DNA from 3 places in the Pseudomonas sp. SDO5532_S415 genome. Region 2 is predicted to be linked to each of the others. Evidence: predicted binding sites of a transcription regulator. Region 2 holds the regulator's gene; each other region holds the start of a gene.
What was found. Region 2 encodes sigma-54, which starts transcription at its own class of promoters, with help from an activator protein. Its sites were predicted from a motif close to ANTGGCATNNANNTTGCTNT; they were not measured.
Positions count from the first base shown of each region.

Region 1 (4,740 bases), on a different contig from region 2:
CCACGGTCAGGGTCAGGGGCACTTTGCTGCCTTCTGCCACCTGGGCGGTCAGGTCCATCAACATGATGTGGTAGCCATTGGGATCCAGGCTCACCGGTTTGCCTGCCGGTAACTCGACGGACTCGACCTGCCCCATGCGCATCACATCGTCTTTCATGCTCATCTGGTGGATTTGTACCGTCTTGGCGATCGGGGACTGCACGCTGAGCAACTTGCTGTCCGTGTCGGCGTGCAGGGTCATGAAGGCGCCGGTCGAATGCTGGCCGGCCACCGTGGCGCGAACCCAGGCGTCGTTCACCTGGGTTTGCGCGGACACTTGCCAGGCCATGCCGATCAGGGAAAGGCCAAGCACCAGTTGTTTCAGGCGTTTTGAGTACAGCGAAGTCATCAGCAGACCTCCATGACGGTGAGCAGGTCTTCTGCGCACTCTTGAGCGGTAAGGGACGCGGACAGGCCCAGGCGCAAATTGCCTCGGGAGTCGAACACGAAGCTGGTCGCGGTGTGGGACAGGGTGTAGGTATCGCCGCTCGGAACCTTCTCGAAGAATACGCCGAACTCCTTGGCGGTGGCGGCGGTTTCTTCCAGCGTGCCGGACAGTGCCTCGAAGCTCGGATCGAAGGCCTTGACGTAGTTGTCGAGCATTTCGGGCGTGTCGCGCTCGGGGTCCAGGGTGATGAAGATCACTTGCAGGCGTTCGCCATCGCGGCCCATCAGTTTCTTCGCCTGGGCCGCGCGGGCCAGGGTCGTCGGGCAGACGGCCGGGCATTGGGTGAAACCGAAGAAGATCATCGGCATCAGCCCCTGGTAGCTGCCCAGCATCCGGGTCTCGCCCTGGACGTCCTTGAGCTTGAAGGAACGTCCCATGATCTTGTCGCTCAGATCCTTGCCGTACTTGAACGACAGCTTGCTGCTGTCATCGCAGCCGGCGAGCAGGCCAAGGCTCAGCAGGCCCATGCCGCGCAGGACCGTGCGACGGGTATACAACGTACTCATGGAAAAAAGCTTCCTGTGTAGCAACCGGGAAAACACAGTGCCTGACGGATCAGACGAAAAAAAGCGCAGGGATGTTAACAAACTGTTGCCCTGTGGCGCTCAATCGATCGCCCGCCGGTCCTGCGCCAAAAGGTCGCGGTCCCGGTGCTACACGAAGATACAAATGCCCTGCGCACGGACACATTGCAGATACATCGGCGCGGTTACATGGGGCCATCCAATCCCCCATAGAGAGCATTGCCATGTTCCATAAACTGAAGCAGGTCGCCCGGTTCTTCCGCCAAAGCGCACAGTCAATGGTGGGTGTTCCCGATTACGATAATTACGTAGCGCTCATGGCGGTCAAATCCCCCGACGAGCCAGTCATGACTTACGAGGCATTTTTCCGTGAGCGCCAGGAAGCACGGTTTGGCCGGGGCAAGTGCAATACGCGGTGCTGCTGAATTCCAACAAACACCTGGCAATCTGTGGCGAGGGGATTTATCCCCGTTGGGCTGCAAAGCAGCCCCCAAAAAGGGACTGCTGCGCAGTCCAACGGGGATAAATCCCCTCGCCACAAAAATCCCCTCTTCACATGTTCATCCTCAATTTCTTGACAGCAACATGCACTTTTATAAAGCGCGAAGCCTGCCAGCGTGCACCAGTGCGTAGCGGTTTGCTGATCCATCTTCCCCTCGGCCACGCTCGGCCAGTTGAATACGACTCGCCTTGAAACCCGCCTGAACCGCCGTCCCCGACCATTTCTCCAGCCCCGATCTTCGACTGGCACAAACCCTGCATTGATCCCCTCAAGCCCCTCTACATAGATGGGCAGCCCGCTCGGTCAACGACGATCGATCAACCGCACAGGTCGTGGGCAATATCGGTGGATCAGGCATGGCCGTCTGGTTTCAACACCGCAAAAGAACAGGCAAAGACGCCTGGAACCGCAAGGTTTCAGGCGTTTTTTTTTGCTTTTTGAACCGTGATGGGCTTGGGCAGGTGTCGTTTATGAATTCCAATGTAGCCACTTTGAACAAACTGCAAACGCTGGTCGTGATCGGCAATGGCATGGTCGGGCATCACTGTGTCGAGCAGTTGATCGAGCGCGGCGCTCTGGGGCGCTATCGCTTGCACGTCTTCAGCGAGGAGCCGATGCGTGCTTACGACCGTGTGCATTTGTCCGAATACTTTACCGGTCGCGATGCCGAGTCGCTGGCGCTGAGTGACGCCTCGCTGTACGAGACGCCCGGCGTCACATTGCACCTGGGTGTACCGGTGCTGGAAATCGACCGCGAACAGCGTCAAGTCATCACCGCACAGGGTTGCGTGCATTACGACAAACTGGTCCTGGCCACCGGCTCTTATCCGTTCGTGCCGCCGATTGAAGGCGCCGAAGGTCATTCGCGGCTGGTGTATCGCACCCTGGAAGACCTCGATGCCATTCGTGCCGCGGCGGCCGATGCGCGCCGTGGTGTGGTGGTCGGCGGTGGCTTGCTCGGTCTGGAAGCGGCCAATGCTCTGAAGAGCCTGGGCCTGGAAGCTCATGTAGTGGAATTCGCGCCACGCCTGATGCCGGTGCAACTGGACGATCTGGGTGGTTTGGCGCTCAAGGCGCAGATCGAACGGCTGGGCGTCGGCGTGCACCTGTCCCGCGCCACGCAATCGATCAGTGCGGGCGAGGACTATCGCTATCGCATGAATTTTGCCAACGATGAATTTCTGGAAACCGACCTGGTGGTGTTCTCCGCCGGCATCCGTGCCCAGGATGCGTTGGCCCGCCAGTGTGCGCTGGAGATCGGCCCGCGTGGTGGGGTGGTGATTGACGACACCTGCCTGAGCTGCGACCCGAACATCTACGCCATCGGCGAGTGCGCTTCATGGAACGGCAGCCTGTTCGGCCTGGTTGCCCCCGGCTACCAGATGGCGCGCAGCGTTGCGGCGCGGCTGTGTGAGGACGTCGCGGAGCCGTTCCAGGGCGCCGACATGTCGACCAAGCTCAAACTGCTGGGTGTCGATGTCGGCTCCATCGGCGATGCTCACGCCAACACGCCGGGCGCGCGCAGTTATCAGTTCATTGACGAGACGACCGCCAGCTATCGCCGTCTGGTGGTGGACGCCAGCGGCAAGCAGGTGCTGGGTGCGGTGCTGATCGGTGACAACAGCTATTACGACACGCTGCTGCAATACATGCAGAACGCGATTGCCTTGCCATCCGAACCGGCTGCCTTGATCCTGCCATCGTCCGAAGGCGCGCCGACCCTCGGCCCTGGCGCCTTGCCGGAAACGGCCACCGTCTGTTCCTGTCACAACGTTACCAAGGGCGCGATCTGCTCGGCCATCGACGGCGGCTGCACCGATCTGGGCCTGCTCAAGTCGCAGACCAAGGCGTGCACCGGCTGCGGCGGTTGCGCCGGCCTGCTCAAGCAAGTCTTCGAACACGAACTGATCGCCCGTGGCGTCAGTGTCGACAAGAGCCTGTGCGAGCATTTCGCCTACACCCGTCAGGAGTTGTATGCGCTGGTGCGGGTGGAAGGGGTGATCACCTTCGAAGAACTGCTGGCCAAACATGGCCGTGGCCACACCGGTTGCGATGTGTGCAAGCCGGCGGTGGGTTCGATCCTGGCGTCGTGCTGGAACCAGCCGATCATGGACCCGTCGCTGGTGCCGTTGCAGGACACCAACGACACCTTCATGGCCAACATGCAGAAAAACGGCACCTACTCGGTCGTGCCGCGCATTCCCGGTGGCGAGATCACTGCCGACAAGCTGATCGCCATCGGTGTGGTGGCGAAGAAATACGACCTCTATACCAAAATCACCGGCGGCCAGCGGATTGACCTGTTCGGGGCGCAATTGCATCAATTGCCGGACATCTGGGGCGAGTTGATTGAAGCGGGCTTCGAAACCGGGCACGCCTACGGCAAATCGACCCGTACGGTGAAATCCTGCGTCGGCAGCACCTGGTGCCGCTACGGCGTGCAGGACAGCGTGCAAATGGCGCTGACCATCGAAGACCGCTACAAGGGCCTGCGCTCGCCGCACAAGCTCAAGTTCGCGGTGTCCGGTTGCACCCGTGAATGCGCCGAGGCGCAAAGCAAGGACGTCGGCGTAATCGCCACCGAGAAAGGCTGGAACCTCTACATCGCCGGTAACGGCGGCATGCGCCCGCGTCATGCCGAACTGTTCGCCACCGATCTGGATGACGCGACGCTGATCCGCTACATCGACCGCTTCCTGATGTTCTACATCCGCACCGCCGACAAGTTGCAGCGCACTTCGGTGTGGCGCGAAAGCCTGGAGGGTGGCCTGGACTACCTCAAGGACGTGATCATCCACGACAGCCTGGGCCTGGGCGCCGAGCTCGAGTCGCAGATGCAACTGGTGGTCAACCGTTACGAATGCGAGTGGGCCAACGCCCTCAAGGACCCGGAAAAACTCAAGCGCTTCCGCACCTTCGTCAACGATAAACGCCCGGACCCGGACATTCACTTTGTCCAGGAACGCGGTCAACGGCGCCCGATCATGGCCGCCGAACTCAATCTGATCCCTGTCACCGAGGAGAGCGCCTGATGAATCATTCCAATACCCAACGCGTTGAAGCCGGCTCGTCTGCCCACTGGCAATCGGTGTGCAGCCAGCAGGACCTGGTGAACGACTCAGGTGTAGTGGTGTGGCTGGACGGCGCGCAAGTGGCGCTGTTCTATCTGCCGGGCATCGAGGGCAAAAACCTCTACGCCATTGACAATCACGACCCGCAATCGGGGG
Region 1 is NZ_JBSVWS010000081.1:2,813-7,552, reverse strand. It holds gene ACW9HW_RS17940 (copper chaperone PCu(A)C) at 1-388, opposite strand, end outside; gene ACW9HW_RS17935 (SCO family protein) at 388-993, opposite strand; gene ACW9HW_RS17930 (YbdD/YjiX family protein) at 1,236-1,436, shown strand; gene nirB (nitrite reductase large subunit NirB) at 1,984-4,545, shown strand; gene nirD (nitrite reductase small subunit NirD) at 4,545-4,740, shown strand, end outside.
Region 1: a site for sigma-54 is predicted at 1,755-1,774, ahead of nirB (nitrite reductase large subunit NirB). Genes of this name have one in related genera too.

Region 2 (4,740 bases):
GCATGACAGTGTTCCCGCAGAAGCAATATGCGCAGACCGAGCAACCCGTTAGAATCGACGGCGCTGGCGGCGTATCGACAGGCAACGGAATGAAAGCGTACTTGAAAGAAAGCAGGATACACCTGCTCTCGAACGTAAGAGGACAGTATGAGGCTCGTTAAAACCCTCCCTATTTTGCTCAGTCTGAGCGCAGCACTGGGAAGCGTGAGCGCCTGGGCCCTGCCGGATGATCAACAGCAGCCTATCCGCATTCAGGCCGACGACGCCCAGCTGGACGACAAGAACGGTATCGCCACCTACACGGGCGATGTGATCATCACCCAAGGCTCGATGAAGGTCACCGGCAACAAAGTGACCATGACCCGTGCACCTAACGGTGATATCGATGTGGTGACGTCCGTGGGCAACCTCGCCTACTTCGAACAAGTGCAAACCGCGGGCGATGCCAAGCCGGTTCAAGGCTGGGGCGTGACCATCCAGTATCACGCAACGCAAAACCGCGTCGTGCTGATCGATCGCGCCAAAGTCGTCGACAAGGACAACAACGTCACCCAGGGCGAAAAAATCGTCTACGACACCGTTAAAAAGCTGGCCAGCGCCGGTCGCGCCACAGGCAGCAAAGTCACCGAAGCGCGCCCACGCATCGACATGGTGATCCAGCCGAAAAAGAAAACCGACGAGCAAAAGGCCCAGTAATGGCAACTCTGAAAGCTCAGCACCTGGCCAAGAGCTACAAGAGCCGCCAGGTCGTGCGTGACGTCAGCCTGTCCATCGACAGCGGTCAGATCGTCGGCCTGCTTGGCCCCAACGGCGCCGGCAAGACCACCTGCTTCTACATGATCGTTGGCCTGGTACGGGCCGATCAGGGCCGCGTCCTGATCGACGACCTGGACGTCAGCCACCAGCCAATGCACGGTCGTGCGAAGGCCGGTATCGGTTATCTGCCGCAAGAAGCGTCGATCTTCCGCAAACTGTCGGTGGCCGACAACATCATGGCCATCCTCGAGACCCGCAAGGAACTCGACAAGGCCGATCGTCGCCAGGAGCTGGAAAGCCTGCTGCAGGAGTTCCACATCAGCCACATCCGCGACAACCTCGGCATGAGCCTGTCCGGTGGCGAACGCCGCCGCGTGGAAATCGCCCGCGCACTGGCCACCAACCCGAAATTCATCCTGCTCGACGAACCCTTCGCCGGCGTGGACCCGATTTCGGTGGGCGACATCAAACAGATCATCCACCACCTCAAGGCCAAGGGCATTGGCGTACTGATCACTGACCACAACGTCCGTGAAACCCTGGATATCTGCGAAACAGCCTACATCGTCAACGATGGCCAACTGATCGCCGAAGGCGACTCCGACACCATCCTGGCCAACGACCTGGTCAAGGAAGTGTACCTGGGCCATGAGTTCCGCCTGTAAGCACTGAAGTGCTGGCTAGTCGACCGAGCGCTTGTCTCGATAAAAATCAATACTTTTTTATTGTTACAGCGCTCTAGGCAAACACCGCAACTTCGGGCATATAATTTGCTTATGTTTGGCGCTCCGGCGCCCCTGTAGTGGATGGCGCATGTGCGCCGGCGAATAAGGTGTTAAGCCCCTGCCATGAAACCATCGCTAGTCTTGAGAATGGGCCAGCAGCTGACGATGACACCGCAGCTGCAACAGGCCATCCGCCTGCTCCAATTGTCGACCCTGGACCTGCAGCAGGAAATCCAGGAGGCCCTGGAGTCCAATCCGATGCTCGAGCGCCAGGAAGAAGGCGACGACTTCGACAACACCGACCCCTTGGCCGACAACGCCGAACAGAAGCCCAACACCGACATCCAGGAACCGTCCTACCAGGAAAGCGCGCCGACGGTTGATAACCTCGACGAAGGTGACTGGAACGAACGCATTCCCAACGAGCTTCCCGTCGATACGGCATGGGAAGACGTCTACCAGACCAGCGCCAGCAGCCTTCCCAGCAACGATGACGACGAGTGGGACTTCACCACCCGCACATCAGCCGGCGAAAGCCTGCAAAGCCACCTGCTCTGGCAATTGAACCTGGCCCCGATGTCCGACACCGACCGGCTGATTGCCGTGACCCTGATCGACTGCATCAACAATCAGGGCTATCTGGACGAAACGCTCGAGGAAATCCTCGAAGCCTTCGATCCGGAACTGGACATCGAACTGGACGAAATCGAAGCCGTCCTGCACCGCATCCAGCAATTCGAACCCGCCGGCATCGGCGCCCGTAACCTGGGTGAATGCCTGCTGCTGCAATTGCGCCAGCTGCCTGCCAAAACACCCTGGCTGGCCGAGGCCAAACGCCTGGTCACCGATTACATCGACTTGCTCGGCAGCCGTGACTACAGCCAGCTGATGCGCCGCATGAAACTCAAGGAAGACGAACTGCGCCAGGTCATCGAACTGGTCCAGAGCCTCAATCCGCGCCCTGGCTCGCAGATCGAGTCCACCGAAGCCGAATATGTGGTCCCGGACGTGATCGTGCGCAAGGACAACGAGCGCTGGCTGGTAGAGCTCAACCAGGAGTCGGTGCCACGGCTGCGGGTCAATGCCCAGTACGCCGGCTTCGTGCGCCGCGCCGATACCAGTGCCGACAACACCTTCATGCGCAATCAGCTGCAGGAAGCCCGCTGGTTCATCAAGAGCCTGCAAAGCCGCAACGAAACCCTGATGAAAGTAGCCACCCAGATCGTCGAGCATCAGCGCGGCTTCCTGGAGTATGGCGACGAGGCGATGAAGCCGTTGGTCCTGCATGACATCGCTGAAGCGGTCGGCATGCACGAGTCGACGATCTCACGGGTGACCACGCAGAAATTCATGCATACCCCCCGGGGCATCTATGAATTGAAATACTTTTTCTCCAGTCACGTCAGCACCTCCGAAGGCGGCGAATGCTCGTCCACGGCGATCCGCGCGATCATCAAAAAACTGGTTGCCGCGGAAAATCAGAAAAAGCCGTTGAGTGACAGCAAGATCGCTGGTTTACTGGAGGCACAAGGCATTCAGGTGGCTCGCCGCACCGTCGCCAAGTACCGCGAATCCCTCGGGATCGCGCCTTCGAGCGAACGCAAGCGGTTGATGTAGAGCCACGCCACAGCGTTCCAGTGGCAGATCATCTGATCTGCCGCTTTATGCACTGGCAACGAAGGAGAAGCTGTATGCAAGTCAACATCAGTGGACACCAACTGGAAGTGACCGAACCTCTTCGCACCTACATCGGCGAAAAACTCGAACGATTGGAGCGACATTTCGACAAGATCACCAACGTGCAGGTCACGATGACGGTCGAAAAGCTGAAGCAGAAAATCGAAGCCACGCTGCATATTCCCGGCAATGAAGTGGTCGCCAACGCGGAACATACCGATATGTACGCGGCGATCGACGCCTTGACCGACAAGCTGGATAAACAACTCAAAAAGCATAAGGAAAAGACCCAGAGCCTCCTCCAGGGCGCTACCGGTCGTTAACACTCCCAACCCATGATCCGACTTGAAAGCATCCTGACCCCCGGCCGTTCCCTGGTGAACGTGCCGGGCGGCAGCAAAAAGAAAGCCCTCGAGCAAATTGCCAACCTTATCCATCGCGAAGTGCCGGATCTGGAGATGCAAGATGTCTTCGAGGCTTTGATCGCCCGCGAAAAACTCGGCTCGACCGGTTTTGGCAACGGCATCGCCATTCCTCATTGCCGCCTCAAGGGTTGCAACGCGCCCATCAGTGCCTTGATGCACCTTGACGCCCCTATAGATTTCGACGCCATCGACGGCGCCCCGGTTGACCTGCTGTTTGTGCTACTGGTCCCGGAAGCCGCCACCGATGCGCACCTTGAGTTGTTGCGCCAGATTGCCAGCATGCTCGACCGCAAGGACGTGCGCGACAAACTGCGCAGCGCCCCGAGCAATCAAGCCTTGTATCAGGTTGTCCTGGACGAGCAAAACGGGCAGTAATCATGCGCTTGATCATCGTCAGCGGCCGCTCCGGCTCAGGTAAAAGTACCGCCCTCGATGTGCTCGAGGACAACGGCTACTACTGCATCGACAACCTGCCTGCCGGGTTGCTGCCGGAACTGGCCGAACGTGCGTTGATTCACACCGAGCTGTCACAGCCGCTGGTTGCCGTATCCATCGATGCGCGCAACCTGCCAAGCCATCTATCGCGGTTTCCCGAGTTGCTGGAAGAAGTACGCAGCCGTCACATCCAGTGCGATGTGCTGTATCTGGATGCCGACGAAGAAACCCTGCTCAAACGCTTTTCGGAAACCCGTCGTCGCCACCCGCTGAGCAGTGCCAATCGCTCGCTGGCCGAAGCGATCACCGACGAAACGAGCCTGCTCGGCCCCATTGCCGACCTGGCCGATCTCAAGGTCAATACCACCAACCTGAACCTGTATCAGCTGCGCGATACCATCAAGCTGCGCCTGCTGAACCAGCCGGAGCCCGGTACAGCGTTTCTGGTGGAGTCTTTCGGCTTCAAGCGCGGCATGCCGGTCGACGCCGACCTGGTGTTCGATGTGCGCTGCTTGCCCAATCCTTACTGGAAACCGGAGTTACGCGCGCAGTCCGGACTCGATCAGCCGGTTGCCGAGTACCTGGCGGCGCAGCCGGATGTCGAAGAGATGTTCCAGGACATCTCCACCTATCTGCTCAAATGGTTACCCCGCTTTGCTGCCAGCAACCGCGCGTACGTCACCATCGCCATCGGTTGCACCGGCGGGCATCACCGCTCTGTC
Region 2 is NZ_JBSVWS010000026.1:18,414-23,153, forward strand. It holds gene lptC (LPS export ABC transporter periplasmic protein LptC) at 1-161, shown strand, start outside; gene lptA (lipopolysaccharide transport periplasmic protein LptA) at 148-696, shown strand; gene lptB (LPS export ABC transporter ATP-binding protein) at 696-1,421, shown strand; gene ACW9HW_RS09625 (RNA polymerase factor sigma-54) at 1,605-3,098, shown strand; gene hpf (ribosome hibernation-promoting factor, HPF/YfiA family) at 3,173-3,481, shown strand; gene ptsN (PTS IIA-like nitrogen regulatory protein PtsN) at 3,494-3,958, shown strand; gene rapZ (RNase adapter RapZ) at 3,961-4,740, shown strand, end outside.

Region 3 (4,740 bases), on a different contig from region 2:
CAGCTTCTGCTGGCGGCTCATGGCCTGGCGGCGCATCAGGGTGTAGGCCTCTTCTTCGTTGCAGTCCTTCATTTTCATCAGCAGACCCTTGGCCAGCTCGATACGCTTGCGCTCGGCCAGTTGCTGGTCGCGGGCATGCAGTTGCGCGCGCAAGGCCTGGTCGCTTTCGAAACGGGCCATGGCCACGTCGAGAATCGGCTGCAAGCGTTGTGCGTGAATGCCTTCGACGATGTAGGCACTGACCCCGGACTTGATCGCCTGGCGCATCACGTCGGGGTCGTGTTCGTCGGTAAACATCACGATCGGCCGTGGCTGGTCGCGGCTCACCAGCACCACTTGCTCCATCACATCGCGGCCGGGTGACTCGGTATCGATCAGAATCACGTCCGGACGCACCGTTTCGACGCGTTCGGGCAGGTCGATGGTCAGCCCGGACTCGTCGATCACCTCGAAGCCGGCTTCGATCAGGGCCGCTTTCAGGCGCCCGACTTTTTTCGCGGTGTCGTTGATCAGCAGGATACGCAACATATTCGCAGTCTCCTGTCAGCGGCTGGCGATAAGGGGCGAGCTGTCGCTCATGGCGTGCAGCTTGAAGCTGCGGGCGTAGCCGGCCGGATCAGACCCATCCCAGACCCTGCCGTCGATCAGCTGGCTGCTGCGCATTGCTTCGCTCGCAGAAGCGACTCCGACGGCACTGGCGGCCTCTCGGTACAAGTCTAGTTGCTGGACATGACGGGCCACCGCGAGGTAATCCGGATCGTCGCGCAACAACCCCCAGCGACGGAATTGGGTCATGAACCACATGCCATCGGACAGATACGGCAAATTGACCTCGCCATCAGCATGGAAACGCAAGGCGTGCGGGTCTTGCCAGCGATTGCCGAGACCGTCGGCGTAGTCACCCAGCAGGCGCGGTTCGATGCAGTCGAGCGGGGCGTCGAGGTACTGCGGTGCGCTGAGCAATTGCGCGGTGCTGCGGCGGTTTTCGGTGCTGTCTTCGATGAAACGGCTGGCTTGCAGGATTGCCATCACCAGCGCCCGGGCGGTATTGGGGTATTGCTCGACGAAGGCGCGGGTGCAGCCCAGGACCTTTTCCGGGTGATCGGGCCAGATGGTCTGGGTCGTCGCCAGGGTAAAACCGAGATCCTGTTGCACCGCGCTGGCGGACCAGGGCTCGCCGACACAAAAACCGTCGATGCGGCCCGCTTGCAGGTGCGCGACCATTTGCGGCGGCGGCACCACCACGCTGTCGACGTCCTGCAACGGATGAATGCCCTGGCTGGCGAGCCAGTAATACAGCCACATGGCGTGGGTGCCGGTGGGAAAGGTCTGAGCAAAGGTCAGTTTTGGGCGAGTTTGGTGCACGTGTCGGTGCAGTGCCTCAGGACCGGTCACGCCCAGGCTCTGTAATCCGTGGGAGAGGTTGATGCTCTGGCCGTTCTGGTTCAGCCCCATGAGCACGGCCATGTCGGTCGCGGCCACGCCACCGATGCCCAGGTGCACGGCATAGATCAAGCCGTAGAGACTGTGGGCGGCGTCGAGTTCTCCGCTGACCAGTTTGTCCCGCAGATTGGCCCAGGACGGTTGGCGCTTGAGGTTCAGGGTCAGGCCGTAGGGCTGGGCGAACCCCTGGGTGGCGGCAACCACCACCGAGGCGCAGTCGCTCAGGGCCATGAAGCCCAGATTGATTTCGGTCTTTTCCGGGGCATCGCTGCCATTGACCCAGGCCAGAGGGCCGGCTGACGGTTCGTTCATCGCGTGTTCACCTTGCAAAAAAAAGCGTCGTCCCGGGTCCTTGCACACGCAAGTCCGGGTGACGACGCCATTGTCCTGGCACTCATCCCGTCGTTGGCATGGGTGCTGATGACTGAGCGGGTGCAAGGCATATGCCATCGCCGGCTGTTTTTCTCTTGCGCCTCGCCTGTGGACCTGTGCCCGGCTATAATCGCCGCCACTTTTCGCCGCCCTGAGTCCAACCCGCCCATGTACACCCTGGCCCGTCAGCTGTTGTTCAAACTTTCCCCGGAAACTTCCCACGATCTGTCCCTGGACCTGATCGGCGCGGGCGGGCGTCTGGGGCTCAACGGCTTGCTGTGCAAGGCACCGGCGAAGATGCCGGTAAGTGTCATGGGGCTGGACTTCCCGAACCCGGTAGGGCTGGCGGCCGGTCTGGACAAGAACGGCGCGGCCATCGACGGCTTTGCGCAGTTGGGTTTCGGTTTTGTCGAGATCGGTACCATCACCCCGCGTCCGCAGCCGGGCAACCCGAAGCCACGCCTGTTCCGTCTGCCGGAAGCCGAGGCGATCATCAACCGCATGGGGTTCAACAACCTCGGCGTCGATCACCTGCTGGCCCGCGTGGCGGCGGCCAAGTACAAGGGCGTGTTGGGCATCAACATCGGCAAGAACTTCGATACGCCGGTCGAGCGTGCCGTCGACGATTACCTGATCTGCCTGGACAAGGTCTACGCCCACGCCAGCTACGTGACGGTCAACGTCAGTTCGCCGAACACCCCGGGCCTGCGCAGCCTGCAATTCGGTGACTCGCTCAAGCAATTGCTGGCCGACCTGGCTGCACGTCGCGCGGAACTGGCGCTGCGTCACGGCAGGCACGTACCGCTGGCCATCAAGATCGCCCCGGACATGACCGACGAGGAAACCGCCCAGGTCGCCCAGGCACTGATTGAAACCGGTATGGACGCGGTCATCGCGACCAATACCACCCTGAGCCGCGTGGGCGTCGAAGGCATGGAGCATGGCGACGAGGCGGGCGGTCTGTCGGGCGCACCGGTTCGCGACAAGAGCACCCACACTGTGAAGGTGCTGGCGGCCGAGCTGGGCGGTCGCTTGCCGATCATCGCGGCGGGCGGCATCACCGAAGGCAAACACGCGGCCGAGAAAATCACCGCGGGCGCAAGCCTGGTGCAGATCTATTCGGGTTTTATCTACAAAGGCCCGGCATTGATTCGCGAGTCGGTCGACGCTATCGCCGCCCTGCGCTGACGCAAGGTGCTTTTGTGGCGAGGGAGCTTGATCCCGCAGAGCTGCGAAGCGTCCCCAAAACCATCCAATTGAGCGTGTCAGGTAAAGCGTGGTTGCAGGATTTACGACTGCTTCGCAGCCGAACGGGAGCAAGCTCCCTCGCCACAAAGGTGGTTGCGTTTTTATTGGATTTCCAACAGACATAAAAAAGGGCTCCTCGAAGGAGCCCCTGGGCCGTAGCCCGCCGTCCGGATGGGACGTGCGTGGTTAATTCGTTGCGTAATCAGATTGTGTGTCGGAGTGTGTGCCCTGTGTTAGCCGACGGCGTGAAGTTCGTTGAGTCTGTGGATTCCCGCAGTGCCGGTCATACCGTCCCAGTTGTCGCCGCGTCCTTCTCGCCAGCCGTTAATCCAGGCTTGACGTACCGACGGTAGAGTAAATGGGCAAAGCTCACGGGATTTGCCACCAACGCCATATTGATATCCGCGCAAAAATGCTCTTTCCAACGGATCACGCTTAAGTCTTCTCATAGGGTGTAGCCCTCACTTGTTGACTGTTTTTATCGCGTCGACCTCAATTGAGGTCAGGCAGAAAAACTCTGCCGTTGGGGGCTCGCTGCCGGCGTGGCGAGCCAAGGTGTTGACGTCATTGCGGCGCCAACCTGTATTGAGTTCTAACCAATGCGTCACATCGAGGGAATGATCGTTTTGTCATAAGCACGTAACCGTTAATGTGGTATGGCCATAAGTAACACGATGTTCTCCGCGTATTTATTGATCAAAGCCCTGTATGATCGGCCCCCCGCAGGATGAAGGGTTTAATCCTTTGGTGAGAATGCCTCGCGTTGCAGTGGGGATTATTCGACGAAGGGTCGACTTATGACATTTTGTTGCATCAACTTTTTTATCTGTCCTTGCATCTAAGCTCTTTTAACCCGAGCAGCAAGGGTGGGACGGCACACCTTCGTGCCACGCGGGCGCTCTTCGAGAAAAGCGCCTGATTGAAAACCGGGCCGGCAATGCGTTGCCGGTTCACTCAGCCAAAGGCACAGAAATCCTCATGTCCGATCGTTTCGAACTCTTCCTCACTTGCCCAAAAGGCCTTGAAGGCCTGCTCATCGAGGAAGCCGTCGGGCTTGGCCTTGAGGAAGCACGTGAGCACACCTCTGCCGTGCGCGGCATGGCCACCATGGAAACCGCTTATCGCCTGTGCCTGTGGTCGCGCCTGGCCAACCGGGTGCTGCTGGTACTCAAGCGTTTCCCGATGAAAGACGCCGAAGATCTCTATCACGGCGTACTCGACATCGACTGGCAAGACCATATGCTCAATGACGGTACCCTGGCGGTCGAGTTCAGCGGTCATGGCTCGGGTATCGACAACACCCACTTCGGTGCGCTGAAGGTCAAGGACGCCATCGTCGACAAGCTGCGCACGCCGCAGGGCGACCGTCCGTCCATCGACAAACTCAACCCCGACCTGCGCATCCATCTGCGTCTGGACCGTGGCGAAGCCATTCTGTCCCTCGACCTGTCCGGCCACAGCCTGCACCAGCGCGGTTATCGCTTGCAGCAAGGCGCGGCGCCGCTGAAGGAAAACCTCGCGGCAGCGATCCTGATCCGTTCCGGCTGGCCACGTATCGCGGCCGAAGGCGGCGCGCTGGCGGACCCGATGTGTGGTGTGGGTACCTTCCTGGTTGAAGCGGCGATGATCGCCGCCGATATCGCGCCGAACCTGCGCCGCGAGCAATGGGGTTTCACC
Region 3 is NZ_JBSVWS010000013.1:36,076-40,815, forward strand. It holds gene ACW9HW_RS06390 (ANTAR domain-containing response regulator) at 1-528, opposite strand, end outside; gene ACW9HW_RS06395 (CmpA/NrtA family ABC transporter substrate-binding protein) at 544-1,755, opposite strand; gene ACW9HW_RS06400 (quinone-dependent dihydroorotate dehydrogenase) at 1,984-3,003, shown strand; gene rmf (ribosome modulation factor) at 3,297-3,512, opposite strand; gene rlmKL (bifunctional 23S rRNA (guanine(2069)-N(7))-methyltransferase RlmK/23S rRNA (guanine(2445)-N(2))-methyltransferase RlmL) at 4,042-4,740, shown strand, end outside.
Region 3: a site for sigma-54 is predicted at 1,875-1,894, ahead of ACW9HW_RS06395 (CmpA/NrtA family ABC transporter substrate-binding protein). Genes of this name have one in related genera too.